Regions from separate parts of the Pantoea sp. PvP021 genome, predicted to be linked through region 1. Evidence: predicted binding sites of a transcription regulator. Region 1 holds the regulator's gene; the other holds the start of a gene.
The links. The regulator PhoB, encoded in region 1, activates phosphate uptake and scavenging genes when phosphate is short. The targets are predictions, from matches to a motif close to CTGTCATAAAACTGNCNNAT.
Positions count from the first base shown of each region.

Region 2: a site for PhoB is predicted at 1,774-1,793, ahead of acuI (acrylyl-CoA reductase (NADPH)). Genes of this name have one in related genera too.

Region 1 covers NZ_JBSRXX010000001.1:1,829,468-1,835,343, reverse strand. Annotated here, with positions in the region: gene ACVKSX_RS08605 (AAA family ATPase) at 1-2,633, opposite strand, end outside; gene sbcD (exonuclease subunit SbcD) at 2,630-3,829, opposite strand; gene phoB (phosphate response regulator transcription factor PhoB) at 4,027-4,716, shown strand; gene phoR (phosphate regulon sensor histidine kinase PhoR) at 4,731-5,876, shown strand, end outside.
Region 2 covers NZ_JBSRXX010000003.1:263,433-269,308, reverse strand. Annotated here, with positions in the region: gene ACVKSX_RS12855 (ornithine decarboxylase) at 1-1,400, opposite strand, end outside; gene acuI (acrylyl-CoA reductase (NADPH)) at 1,966-2,949, shown strand; gene ACVKSX_RS12845 (CinA family protein) at 2,977-3,474, opposite strand; gene ACVKSX_RS12840 (heme ABC transporter ATP-binding protein) at 3,566-4,342, opposite strand; gene ACVKSX_RS12835 (FecCD family ABC transporter permease) at 4,342-5,340, opposite strand; gene ACVKSX_RS12830 (heme/hemin ABC transporter substrate-binding protein) at 5,333-5,876, opposite strand, start outside.

The sequences.
Region 1 (5,876 bases):
GCGTGGGTGACCTCGCGGTCGCCAAACAGCGCGAGACGCTGCTGGCGCATCTCGCTGAGCTGCGTCTGGCGCTGGTTTTGCTGCTGCTGACGAGTGGTGAGCTGCTGCTGCTCCAGTTCTGCCTGCTGTTGCAGGGCAGTGAGCTGGGTTTCCCCCTTTAACAGCTGCGGTTGCAGGTTTGCTAGCAACCGCTCACTTTCCTGCCAGCGCTCCCAGCGCCGCTGCTGTTCTGTCAGCCACGCATCGCGATGGGCGGCGTCGGGCAGGGCAAGGTTGTGTGCACTGAACTGCTGCTCCAGACGACTCTGCAATTGCGCCATGGCCTGCTGTTCCTGCTGCTGACGCTGTTGCAGCGCATCCAGCGCCTGTTGCAGGCTGGACAGCGACTGCTGCGCCAGCTGTTCTGCCTGCAAATGCTGCTGCCAGGCCTGTGACTGCTGAAGATAGTAATCTTTTGCGGCCTGACGCGCCTGTTCTGCGGCTTCCTGCGCCTGTCGCTGTTGCTCAAGCTGGCTTTCACGCTCGCTTTGCTGCTGCTCCCACGCGGTTAAGGCATCCCGATCGGCGAGCGGGAAGGTAAGTGCCAGCTCACTGCTCAGCGCCTGCCATTGCTGCTCAAGCCGATCGAGCTGTTGCTGCATCTCCGCGATCTCATCGCGCAGGGTCTGCTGCTGCACGGCTGACTGTTTCAGCTGTTCGCTTTTTGCCGTGCCCGCTTCGCGCAATGCCTCGGTTTGTTGTTGCAGTGCAGCCCGGCGCTGCTGGTTAGCACTTACTTCCAGCGTGCTGTAGGCCTCAACGGCGGGATGCGTGCAGGAGCCGCACAGCGGACAGGGCTGATCGACGGCGAGCCGGGCGCGGTAATCGCTGAGATCGACAATCTGCTGCTCCAGCGCGCAGATTTTTTCGACATCATCCAGCTGCTGTTTCTCGCGTTTCCACGTCTCGCGCAGCGCCTGGAGTTCCGCTTCACTTTGCTGATGCGCTTTTGCGAGCGCGATAAGCCGCTGCTGGCGCTGGTCCAGCTGCTGGTGCAGCGGCTGCCACTGGGTTGAAAGCAGCAGCAGTTGCTGACGAGCCGGACGGCTGTTCTGCAACTGGCTTAATGCCTGACGCAGTGCGGCAGGCGAATGCTGTTCCTGTAGCGAAGTTAGTACTTGCTCCGCCTGCGAGAGCGCCTGGCGGGCCTGTTGCTCCGCCTGCTGGCGCGGGAGCGCCTGTTCTGCCTGCTGCTGCTGTTCCGCCTGCTGGGTAGCGATCTGTCGCTGCTGCTGCTCGCGCTGTTGCGCCAGTCCGGCCAGGGTCGCTTCACGCTGCGCCAGCAGGGCAAAGTTCTCCTGCCACACCGGCAGCGAAGCGCCCCATTGGGCGAGATCGGCAAGCTGCTGGCGTAACTGATGCTGTTCGGCAATCGCCTGCTGCCATGTCTCAACCTGGCGCTTCTGCTCTGCCAGGCTGGCCTGTGTCTGATCAGCATGCTGCTGCTGTCGGGCATTTTCCTGCTGCTGCTCCGCAAGCTGCTGCTGCAGTGCGCTGATCCGCTGATCCAGCGGCAGCACCTGTTCTGTCAGCAGACTTTCCTGCTGCTGCTGTTCCTGCAGCGCCTGCTGGCGGGCACTCTGGGTGGCCGCGTAGTGCTGCTGATGCTGCTGCTGTTGGGTCTGCGCCTGCTGCTGCGCCGCCGTGAGTTGCTGACAGCGGCTCACGACCTGCTGCTGTTCGGTGCGTAACGCGTCGCGCTGCTGCAGTTTTACCCGCAGCTTTTCAGCCGGTTCGCTGCGTGCCAGCCGCTGACGATCGGCCTCTGCCGCCTGGGATGCAGCCTGGGCCTGCTGCAGCGCGACGTCAGCCTGCGCATCTTCCTGCTGTAACTGCTGCGCCTGCTGTTGCCACTGCTGCTGTTGCTGCGCCTGCTGATAGTGCGCGCTGAGCTGCTGTTCCGCATCGGTCAGATCGGTGAGCTGCTGTTGCAGCGCGGCGCGTGCGTCGCTATCCAGCAGCGCCATCGCTCCCGCCTGGCTGCGCAGCAGATCCAGCTGGGTTTTTGCCTCTTTGTGGCGCTCGTAGATGGCGGCGGAAATCAGACCGTAAATTTCGGTGCCGGTCAGCTCCTCAAGCAGTTCCGCGCGCTCACTGGCTTTGGCGTTGAGAAAGGCGGCGAACTGGCCCTGTGACAGCATCATCGAGCGGGTAAACCTTTCAAAATCTAGCCCGGAGAGGGTTTCGATCAGCTTCAGCTTGTCACCGACTTTATCGGCAACAATAGTGTTGTCAGCGCAGCGTGCCAGCTCAACGCGCGGCGCCTGAAGTTTGCCGTCAGCAGTGCCGCGCGCGCGGTTCTGGCTCCAGAAGGCGCGCCAGGCTTCTCCTTTGATCTCAAACTCCACCTCGGCCAGACATTCGGCACAGTCGCGGGTCATCAGCGCATTCTGGCTCTGTGAAATTGCGCCCAGGCGCGGAGTCTGGTGATAGAGCGCCAGGCAGATGGCGTCCAGCAGGGTGGTTTTACCGGCGCCGGTGGCACCGGTAATGGCGAACAGGCCGTTGCTGGCGAAAGGTTCGGCGCGAAAATCGATGAACCATTCACCGCGCAGGGCATTGAGGTTTTTGAACCGTAGCGTGAGGATCTTCATTGGGTCTCTTCCATGGCGGCCAGCGTCTGGCGGAACAGGGTGGTCATCTCGGCGATTTGCGCCGGTTGCAGCTCCTCATCCAGCGCCAGCCGGCGGGCAAAGACCTCCTCCACCTTCAGCTCACTCAGGGTTTCGTTGTCGAGCCGCGCCAGGCTCTGTTGCCGCTGTTCACGGCTGCGGCGGAGCAACAGGACTTCGACCGGCAGCGTGGCGGTCAGGGTTTCTACCTGACGCTGCAGATCGCTGAGGTACTCCTGGGTGGTGACTTCGATGTCGAGCCAGGTCGGCTTCTCCTGCTCTGCCGTGCTGAAGGCATTTAACTGTTCTGCAATCTGCGCCAGCGATCCTTTCAGCACCTGCATCGGCTGCGCCTGTGGCACCACCAGCGGCGTGACTGATTGCAGGCCGCTGGTGGTGAGTTCCAGCAGGAAGACGCTTTTTTCTGTGCCCAGCTCATCAAAGCTCAGCGGAATCGGTGAGCCGCTGTAGCGGATATGCTCGCTGCCCGCGACGCGCTGAGCGCGATGAATATGCCCCAGTGCGATATAGTCAGCCGCGGGAAACGCGCTGGCCGGGAAGGCATCCAGCGTCCCGATATAGATGTCGCGCACTGAATCGCTCTGGCTGACGCCGACGGTGGTGAGATGGCCGGTGGCGATAATCGGCAGTGCATGGCCCAGCGCCTGGGCGGCGGTGAATCGCTGCTGATAGTGGTGGGCGATCGCTTCCAGCAGCGAGGTCTGCTTGTCGCGTCCCGACTGACCTGCCCGGCTGCGCAGGATATCGCGCGGCCGCAGATAGGGAATCGCACACAGCAGCGCGCCCGGCTGGCCCTGGCGGGTGTTGAGCAGCAGCACATCATCCTTCTCCTGCGGGGTGGCGATCACCCGGGTATTGAGGCAGGCGAGCAGCTCACGCGACTCATTCAGCGTGGCAACGGAATCGTGGTTTCCCGCCAGCACAATCAACTGACAGCCGCTGGGCTGCAGCGCCACCACAAAGCGGTTGAACATTTCGCGGGCGTAGCTGGGCGGTGTACCGGTATCAAACAGATCGCCTGCGATGATCAACGCATCCACCTGATGCTGTTCAATCTGGATCAACAGCCAGTCGAGAAATGCCTGATGTTCGGCTGCCCGACTTTTGTTGTAGAAGAACTGCCCCAGATGCCAGTCCGCAGTATGAATGATGCGCATGATGAGTCCCTGCCGTTGTGATTCGCCCGGCGATTATACTGGCTCTGCGGCCAAAGCAAAAAATTGTCGCTGCGCTGTCATAAATGATTACCAGTGAGGTTACAGGCAGGTTATGTTTTTCATAAAAGTGTCACAAATCTGACGCATAATGGCGCCGCGAATCTCAGTGACATCCGTCATAATCAGCAGGAGTAATAATGGCTAAGCGCATTTTGGTTGTGGAGGATGAAGCCCCCATCCGTGAAATGTTGTGTTTTGTTCTGGAGCAGAACGACTATCAGCCAATCGAGGCGGAAGATTATGACAGCGCCGTTGGCAAGCTGATTGAACCCTGGCCCGATCTGATTTTGCTGGACTGGATGTTACCCGGTGGCAGCGGTATTCAGTTTATCAAACATCTGAAACGCGAGGCGATGACACGCGATATCCCGGTGATGATGCTCACCGCGCGCGGCGAAGAGGAGGATCGGGTGCGCGGCCTGGAAGTGGGTGCCGATGATTACATTACCAAGCCCTTTTCACCTAAAGAGCTGATGGCGAGGATCAAAGCGGTGATGCGCCGTATTTCGCCGATGGCCGTGGAAGAGGTGATTGAGATGCAGGGGCTGAGTCTGGACCCCTCCTCACATCGCGTGATGTCCGAAACCACGCCGCTGGAGATGGGGCCTACCGAATATAAGCTGCTGCACTTCTTTATGACCCACCCGGAACGCGTTTACAGCCGCGAACAGCTGCTGAACCACGTCTGGGGCACCAATGTGTATGTGGAAGATCGTACTGTCGATGTTCACATCCGCCGTTTACGTAAAGCGCTGGAAGTGTCCGGCCACGATCGCATGGTACAAACCGTTCGCGGAACAGGGTATCGTTTCTCTGCCCGCTACTAAACGGAGCCTTTACCGTGCTGGAACGCCTCTCCTGGAAGAGATTACTGACAGAACTGCTGCTGGTCTGTCTGCCCGCAGTGCTGCTGGGCCTGCTGTTCGGCGGTCTGCCCTGGTGGCTGCTGCTGAGCGTGCTGACGGTGCTGTTGTGGCATTTTCACAATCTGATGCGGCTGTCGCACTGGCTGTGGCTGGACCGCACCATGACGCCACCGGCCGGGCGTGCCAGCTGGGAACCGCTGTTTTATGGTCTTTACCAGATGCAGCTCCGCAACCGGCGGCGGCGGCGTGAACTGGGCAATCTGATTAAGCGTTTCCGCAGCGGTGCCGAGTCGCTGCCGGATGCGGTGATCCTGACCACCGAAGAGGGCACCATTTTCTGGTGTAACGGCCTGGCGCAGCAGCACCTGGGTCTGCGCTGGCCGGAAGATAATGGCCAGAACATCCTCAATCTGCTCCGTTATCCGGAGTTCTCGCGCTATCTTCGCCAGCGTGATTTCGACAAGCCGCTGACGCTGGTGCTGAACAACAAACTTCATATGGAGTTCCGCGTCATGCCCTACAGCGAAGGGCAGTGGCTGCTGGTGGCGCGTGATGTCACGCAGATGCATCAGCTGGAAGGGGCGCGCCGCAACTTCTTTGCCAACGTCAGCCATGAATTGCGCACACCGCTCACGGTGCTGCAGGGCTATCTGGAGATGATGAACGACTCGGTGATGAGCGAGCCTTCGCGCAGCAAAGCGCTGCACACCATGTCGGAGCAGACGCGCCGCATGGACAGCCTGGTCAAACAGCTGCTGACGCTGTCGCGCATTGAAGCCGCGCCCGCAATCGATCTGAAAGAGAAGGTCGATGTGCCGGTGATGCTGAAACTGCTGCAGCATGAGGCGGCAACGCTGAGTGGCGGCCGTCACGACATCCATTTCCATACCGATCCCCATCTGAAAGTGTTCGGCAACGATGAACAGCTGCGCAGCGCCATCTCCAATCTGGTTTACAACGCGGTAAACCACACACCGGATGGCACGCGAATTGATATCAGCTGGCTGCGCGGCAAACAGGGGGCTATCTTCCGGGTGTGCGACAACGGGCCGGGCATCGCCTCAGAACATATTCCGCGTCTTACCGAGCGTTTCTACCGGGTCGATAAAGCGCGTTCGCGT
Region 2 (5,876 bases), on a different contig from region 1:
CTGAAGTAGCGCAGATCGCGGGCGATCGTCTCAGTGGGCGCATCCTGCCAGCGCTGACCATCTACCGTCTCCGGCACAAACGGCAGGATCATCTCACAGCGATCCAGGATCGCTTTACGCGCCTCAATACCCAGCGTGACGCACTCATCCCACATGCGACGCCCCGCTTCGCCCTGATGCATTCTGGCGTTGATATCCAGCGCGGCAAACAGCGGATAAAACGGACTGGTGGATGCGTGCAGCATAAAAGCGTTATTCAGTCGCTTATGCGGGCAGAAGCGGCGCTGTCCGCGAATATGATTATCTTTTTTATGGATCTGCGAAGTCTGCGAAAAACCTGCCAGCTGCTTATGCACTGACTGCGTGACAAAAATGCCGGGATCGTTCTCGTTCAGTTGCAGGGTCAGCGGCGAACAGCCTTCCATCAGTGGAATGAACTGCTCATAACCGAGCCACGCGGAATCAAACAGGATGTAATCACACAGATGGCCGATGCGATCCACTACCTGGCGCGCGTTGTAGACCGTGCCGTCGTAGGTGCCCAGCTGGATGATCGCCAGACGGAAAGGCCGCTCTTCAGCCGCGCGCTGCGGAGCCACGGCCGCGATCTGCTCGCGCAGATAAGCCTCATCAAAACAGTGCGCGTCAATGCCGCCAATAAAGCCGAAAGGATTGCGCGTCGCTTCAAGATAAACCGGGGTCGCGCCCGCCTGAATCAGCGCGCCATGATGGTTCGACTTGTGATTGTTGCGGTCGAACAGCACCAGATCGCCACGCGTCAGCAGCGCATTGGTCACCACTTTGTTGGCACTTGAGGTGCCGTTGAGCACAAAGTAGGTTTTATCGGCGTTAAACACCTTTGCCGCATACTTCTGCGCATCTTTAGCCGAGCCTTCGTGGATCAGCAGATCGCCCAGTTTGACATCGGCATTGCACATATCAGACCGGAAAACATTCTCGCCGTAGAAGTCATAAAACTGTTTGCCCGCCGGATGCTTTTTAAAGAACGCACCGCCCTGATGTCCGGGACAGGCAAAGGTGCTGTTCTGCATATCGACATAGCGGGTCAGCGTTTCGAAGAAAGGTGGCAGCAGCGCCGCTTCATACGCCTGCGCAGCCGCTTCCAGCGCGATCCACTCCTGCGGATCGCCATTCAGCTCACCGCAGACGCCGGGCAGGTGCATCACCTCTTCTTCAAACACGTTAGCGACAAATACCGGCAAATTAAAGCCGGTATGACGCAGCAGCGCCAGCACGCCGCTACGGGTATCCGCCAGCGAGACGACAACCGCCGCCACATCGGTGAAGTCGGTGTTATCCAGCGTCACCACGTCTCGCGCAGTGTTCAGGGTCAGACTGGGCGCCACAGCGGCGCTGGCAGCAATTTTCAGTGGAGTCATAACAGAATCCCTAACGTCAGGGAGGAAGTGCCAGAGGCACAATTATGGGGACAGTGCCCCGGCGAATACTTAACAGTCAGAAGGCGTTACGCAGCCCGTGGAGAGCAGATCCATAGCCGCTGCCCGGCTGGCCTCACCGCATGGTGAATAACGGAGATATCGGAAAAGAGGAAAACCCGGTGAGCGCCGGAAAAAGCGAACGGTAATCCGGGCGGATGCGCGGTGAACCGGACATGGCGACGTCCTCAGTGGCAAAGAAGCAGGGTCAAAAAGTGGCGGTCATAATGTCATCTTTTTCAGGCATGGACAACCCGAACCAGGTAATTATTCAGTCACCCTCTTCGCATGTAACAACATGATTTTTATAGTCTATTTATCATAAAAAATTCACAATACGACTAATTATCTGAATTATATGCAGATTTATGCACTTAACTCACTGCCGCTGTCAGCCTGTTTTTCCGCTCGTGTCGTCTTCATTGCCGGGAGACGGGGCCATTGCCCTACCGCATTGCATCTGCCAGGCGTAAACTGATCTTCTCTTTCCCACTCTGCCGGAGGCTGCATGTTCAAGGCACTGGTCATTGAAAATGACGAACAAGGTTACCGTTCCCTGCTGAAAGATCTCCCCGAATCTCAACTGCCTGACCACGATGTCACGCTCGACGTCAGCTACTCATCCCTGAACTACAAAGATGCCCTGGCTATCTGTAACAAAGGCCCGATTGTGCGCCAGTTCCCGATGGTGCCAGGTATCGATTTTGTTGGCCGGGTGACGGCCAGCCGCCATCCTGACTGGAAAGAGGATGATGTGGCGCTGCTGACGGGCTGGGGCGTGGGCGAAAAACAGTGGGGCGGCCTGGCACAGAAAGCCAGCGTCAGTGGCGACTGGCTGGTGCGCCCGCCCGCCACGCTGAGTCCGCTGCAAACCATGGCAATCGGTACGGCGGGACTGACCGCAATGCTCTGCGTGATGGCGCTGGAAAAACAGGGCATCACACCTGAACAGGGGCCGGTACTGGTAACCGGTGCCAGTGGCGGCGTCGGCAGCTATAGCGTCAGCCTGCTGGCGCGTCTGGGTTATCAGGTGATCGCTTCCAGCGGGCGCACCAGCGACCATGCCTATCTGATTGATACGCTGGGCGCGGCATCGGTCATTGACCGTGAAGAACTCTCCCAACCCGGCAAGCCACTGGCAAAAGAGCGCTGGGCCGCCGCGATAGACAGCGTCGGCAGTCACACCCTGGCGAATGTGCTGGCCGCCACCCAGCGGGACGGCGCGGTTGCCGCCTGTGGTATGGCGCAGGGACTCGACCTGCCAGCCAGCGTCGCACCCTTTATTTTGCGTGGCGTTACGCTGGCCGGTGTCGATAGCGTGATGTGTCCGAAGCCGCTTCGTCAGCAGGCGTGGCAACGACTCGGTGAGCTGATGGATAGCGAACGGCTCAGTAAGCTGAGCCGGGTGATCCCGCTAAGTGAAGCCAGAGAGGGTGCGCAGGCATTGCTGGATGGCAAAGTGCAGGGTCGTCTGATTGTCGACTGTCGCTAATCCTGTTTAAAGGCGCGTTTCGCGCCTTTAACGATCGGCTCGCTGCAGCCGTTTTATGAGTCCTTCCAGCACGAACTGTGTCCCCTGCTCCATCACCGATTTCGGATCGCCGCTGAACTGATGGCACTCCGCTTCGTCTCTGCCGTCGGGCAATACCCAGCCAAACCAGATGGTGCCCGCCGGTGTACCATCTTCGCCGCCATCCGGTCCGGCATAGCCGGTAATGGATAATCCCACCGGTTCGCCGGAGCGGGCGCAGGCGCCCTGCACCATCTCCCGCGCCGTCTGTTCGCTCACCGCCGTATGCTGTTTAAGCGTGTCAGGGCGCACCCCCAGCAGACGGATTTTGGCATTTTCGCTGTAGGTCACAAAGCCGCTGGTATAAAAGTCTCCGCTGTTTTCCACCGCGGCCAGCGTCATGCTGATCAGCCCGGCGGTACAGGATTCGGCGGTCGCCAGATGAAGTCCGGAAGAGAGTAAAATATTACCCAGTTGCTCAGCGGTCTGATCTAATGATTTTGCCATTATGGTCTCCTTGAATCTGTCCGGAACTCCAGGTATAGCGCAAAATCAGCGAATAAAACCGCGCAAGGCGATGTTTTTAAAGCGAAACGGTCTAGATACGCAGCTGGATATGCGGCTGTCCACTCCCGGTATGCGCCACTACCTGCAGATCGGCCTGGTACCAGCGCGTCAGCGTCGATTCCGTCATCACCGTCTGCGGTGAGCCTTGTGCCACCAGTCGGCCTGCGTGCAGCAGCAGTATGCGATCGGCCCATAAGGAGGCCTGATTAAGGTCATGTAATACAGTGCAGACGGTGAGATCTCCGGCGCGCGTCAGCTGGCGTAGTAAACGCAGGGTTTGCTGCTGCCAGAAGAGATCCAGCGCCGAAGTCGGCTCATCCAGAAACAGCCAGCCGCGTGGTCTTCCCTCCTGCCAGAGCTGTGTCAGCACCCGTGCCAGCTGAACCCGTTGTTGTTCACCGCCAGAGAGCTGGCGGTAATCGCGCTGCGCCAGCCCTTCACAACCGGTCAGCCGCATAACCTCGGCTACAATCTGCGATGTCTGCGCCTCCGGCCAGGGCGCACGGCCCATCGCCACGACCGACTGTGCAGACTGTGCAAAGGTCAGGTTGTTCTGCTGGCGCATCACTGCCCGGCGTCGTGCCAGCTGCTCACGCGGCCATGCCGTCAGCCGTCGATCGCCCAGCCAGCACTCGCCCCGATCGGGCGACAGAAATCCCGTCAGCATCCGCAGTAGCGTCGACTTACCTGCGCCGTTGGGGCCAATCAGCGCCACCAGCTCGCCACCTGACAGCGTGACGTCGAGATTATCGATAACGGTTTTGCCGCCGCGCGCGAGACACAATCCCCTGGCCTGTAAAATTTCCATCACTCCAGCCCTCGTTGTTGACGCAGAATCAGCCAGAGAAACCACGGACCGCCAATCAGGCTGGTCAGCAACCCCACCGGCATCTCGGCCGGAACCACCAGAGTGCGCGCCAGCGTATCGGCCAGCAGCAGCAGAATCGCCCCCGCCAGCGCTGAGCCGGGCAGCAGCCAGCGGTGATCGCCGCCAAGGCAAAAACGCATCACGTGTGGTACCACCAGTCCGACGAAGCCGATCACGCCGCTGACCGAGACCGCCGTACCGACCAGCAACGCACTGAGGATCAGCAACTGATGCTGAGTACGCTTCACATCAACTCCCATGTAGTGCGCATCCTCTTCACCCGACTGCAGCAGGTTAAGGTGGCGGGCACGGGTCTGTAACAGCAGCAAGGCTGGCAGAATCAGCAGCAGGCAGATCAGCAGTGCAGGCCACTGTGCCTGGCTGAGGCTTCCCATGCCCCACAGCGACAGCTGGCGTAGCTGCTGGTCGTTGCTCAGCCATGACAGCACGCCTACCGCCGCCCCGCACAACGCATTAATCGCAATGCCGACCAGCAACAGCCGCGAAAGATTGCCGCGCGCCAGCCGACTGAAACTGAAGATCAGCAGTGTAACCAGCAGACTGCCGATAAACGCGGCGATCATCGGTAGCCACAATTCCAGCGGTGCCGGCAACGCCAGCGGAATAATGATTGCCAGCGCCACCGCCAGTCCCGCCCCGCTGCTGATCCCCAGCAAACCGGGATCGGCCAGTGGGTTACGAAAAACACCCTGCATCACTGCGCCAGAGACTGCCAGCGCCATGCCCATCACCACCGCCAGCAGCACGCGCGGCAGACGGATATCCAGCCAGATCTGCCAGATAAGATCGCTGAGCGGTGCCTGCCACAGCGCCCGCACTGAAAGCGACATCGCCCCCAGATTTGCCGCCAGCACCATCGCCACCAGCAGGAAGATCAGCATCAGCACCAGGCCGCGCAGCGCATTATCCTTAATCATGGTTCAGCGATTCCGCCGCCTGGCGCAATTTCACGATTGCCCGTGGCGTATCAAGGCCAAACCCCAGCAGTGCCATGGTGTCGATCACCAGCAGACGATGCTGCTGCCCGGCAGGCGTCAGCGCCAGACCCGGTAACTGCCACAGCTGCGCTTCGCCGCCCAGGGTTTTCAGGCCATCCTCGCCTATTACCACCAGATCCGGCGCGGCGGCGATCACCCCTTCCTGCGACAGTGCCTGATAGTGCGGCACCGAGCCCATAGCATTCTCCAGCCCGGCGCTGCGAATGGCGCCATCGGCCGCAGTCTGATTTCCCGCCGCCATCGACTTCATGCCGCTGTTGGCCATGATGTAGAGCACTTTTACCGGCAGCGGTTGCTGCGGCAACTGGCGAATCTGCTGCGTCATTTGCTGCGCCAGTGCCTGAGCTTCGCTTTCACGCTGCAGCGCCTGGCCCACAGTGATAATTTTCTGCGGAATCGCCTGCAGGCTGCTGTCACCGCTGACCGTGACCACCCTGACGCCCGCGCGGGCAATC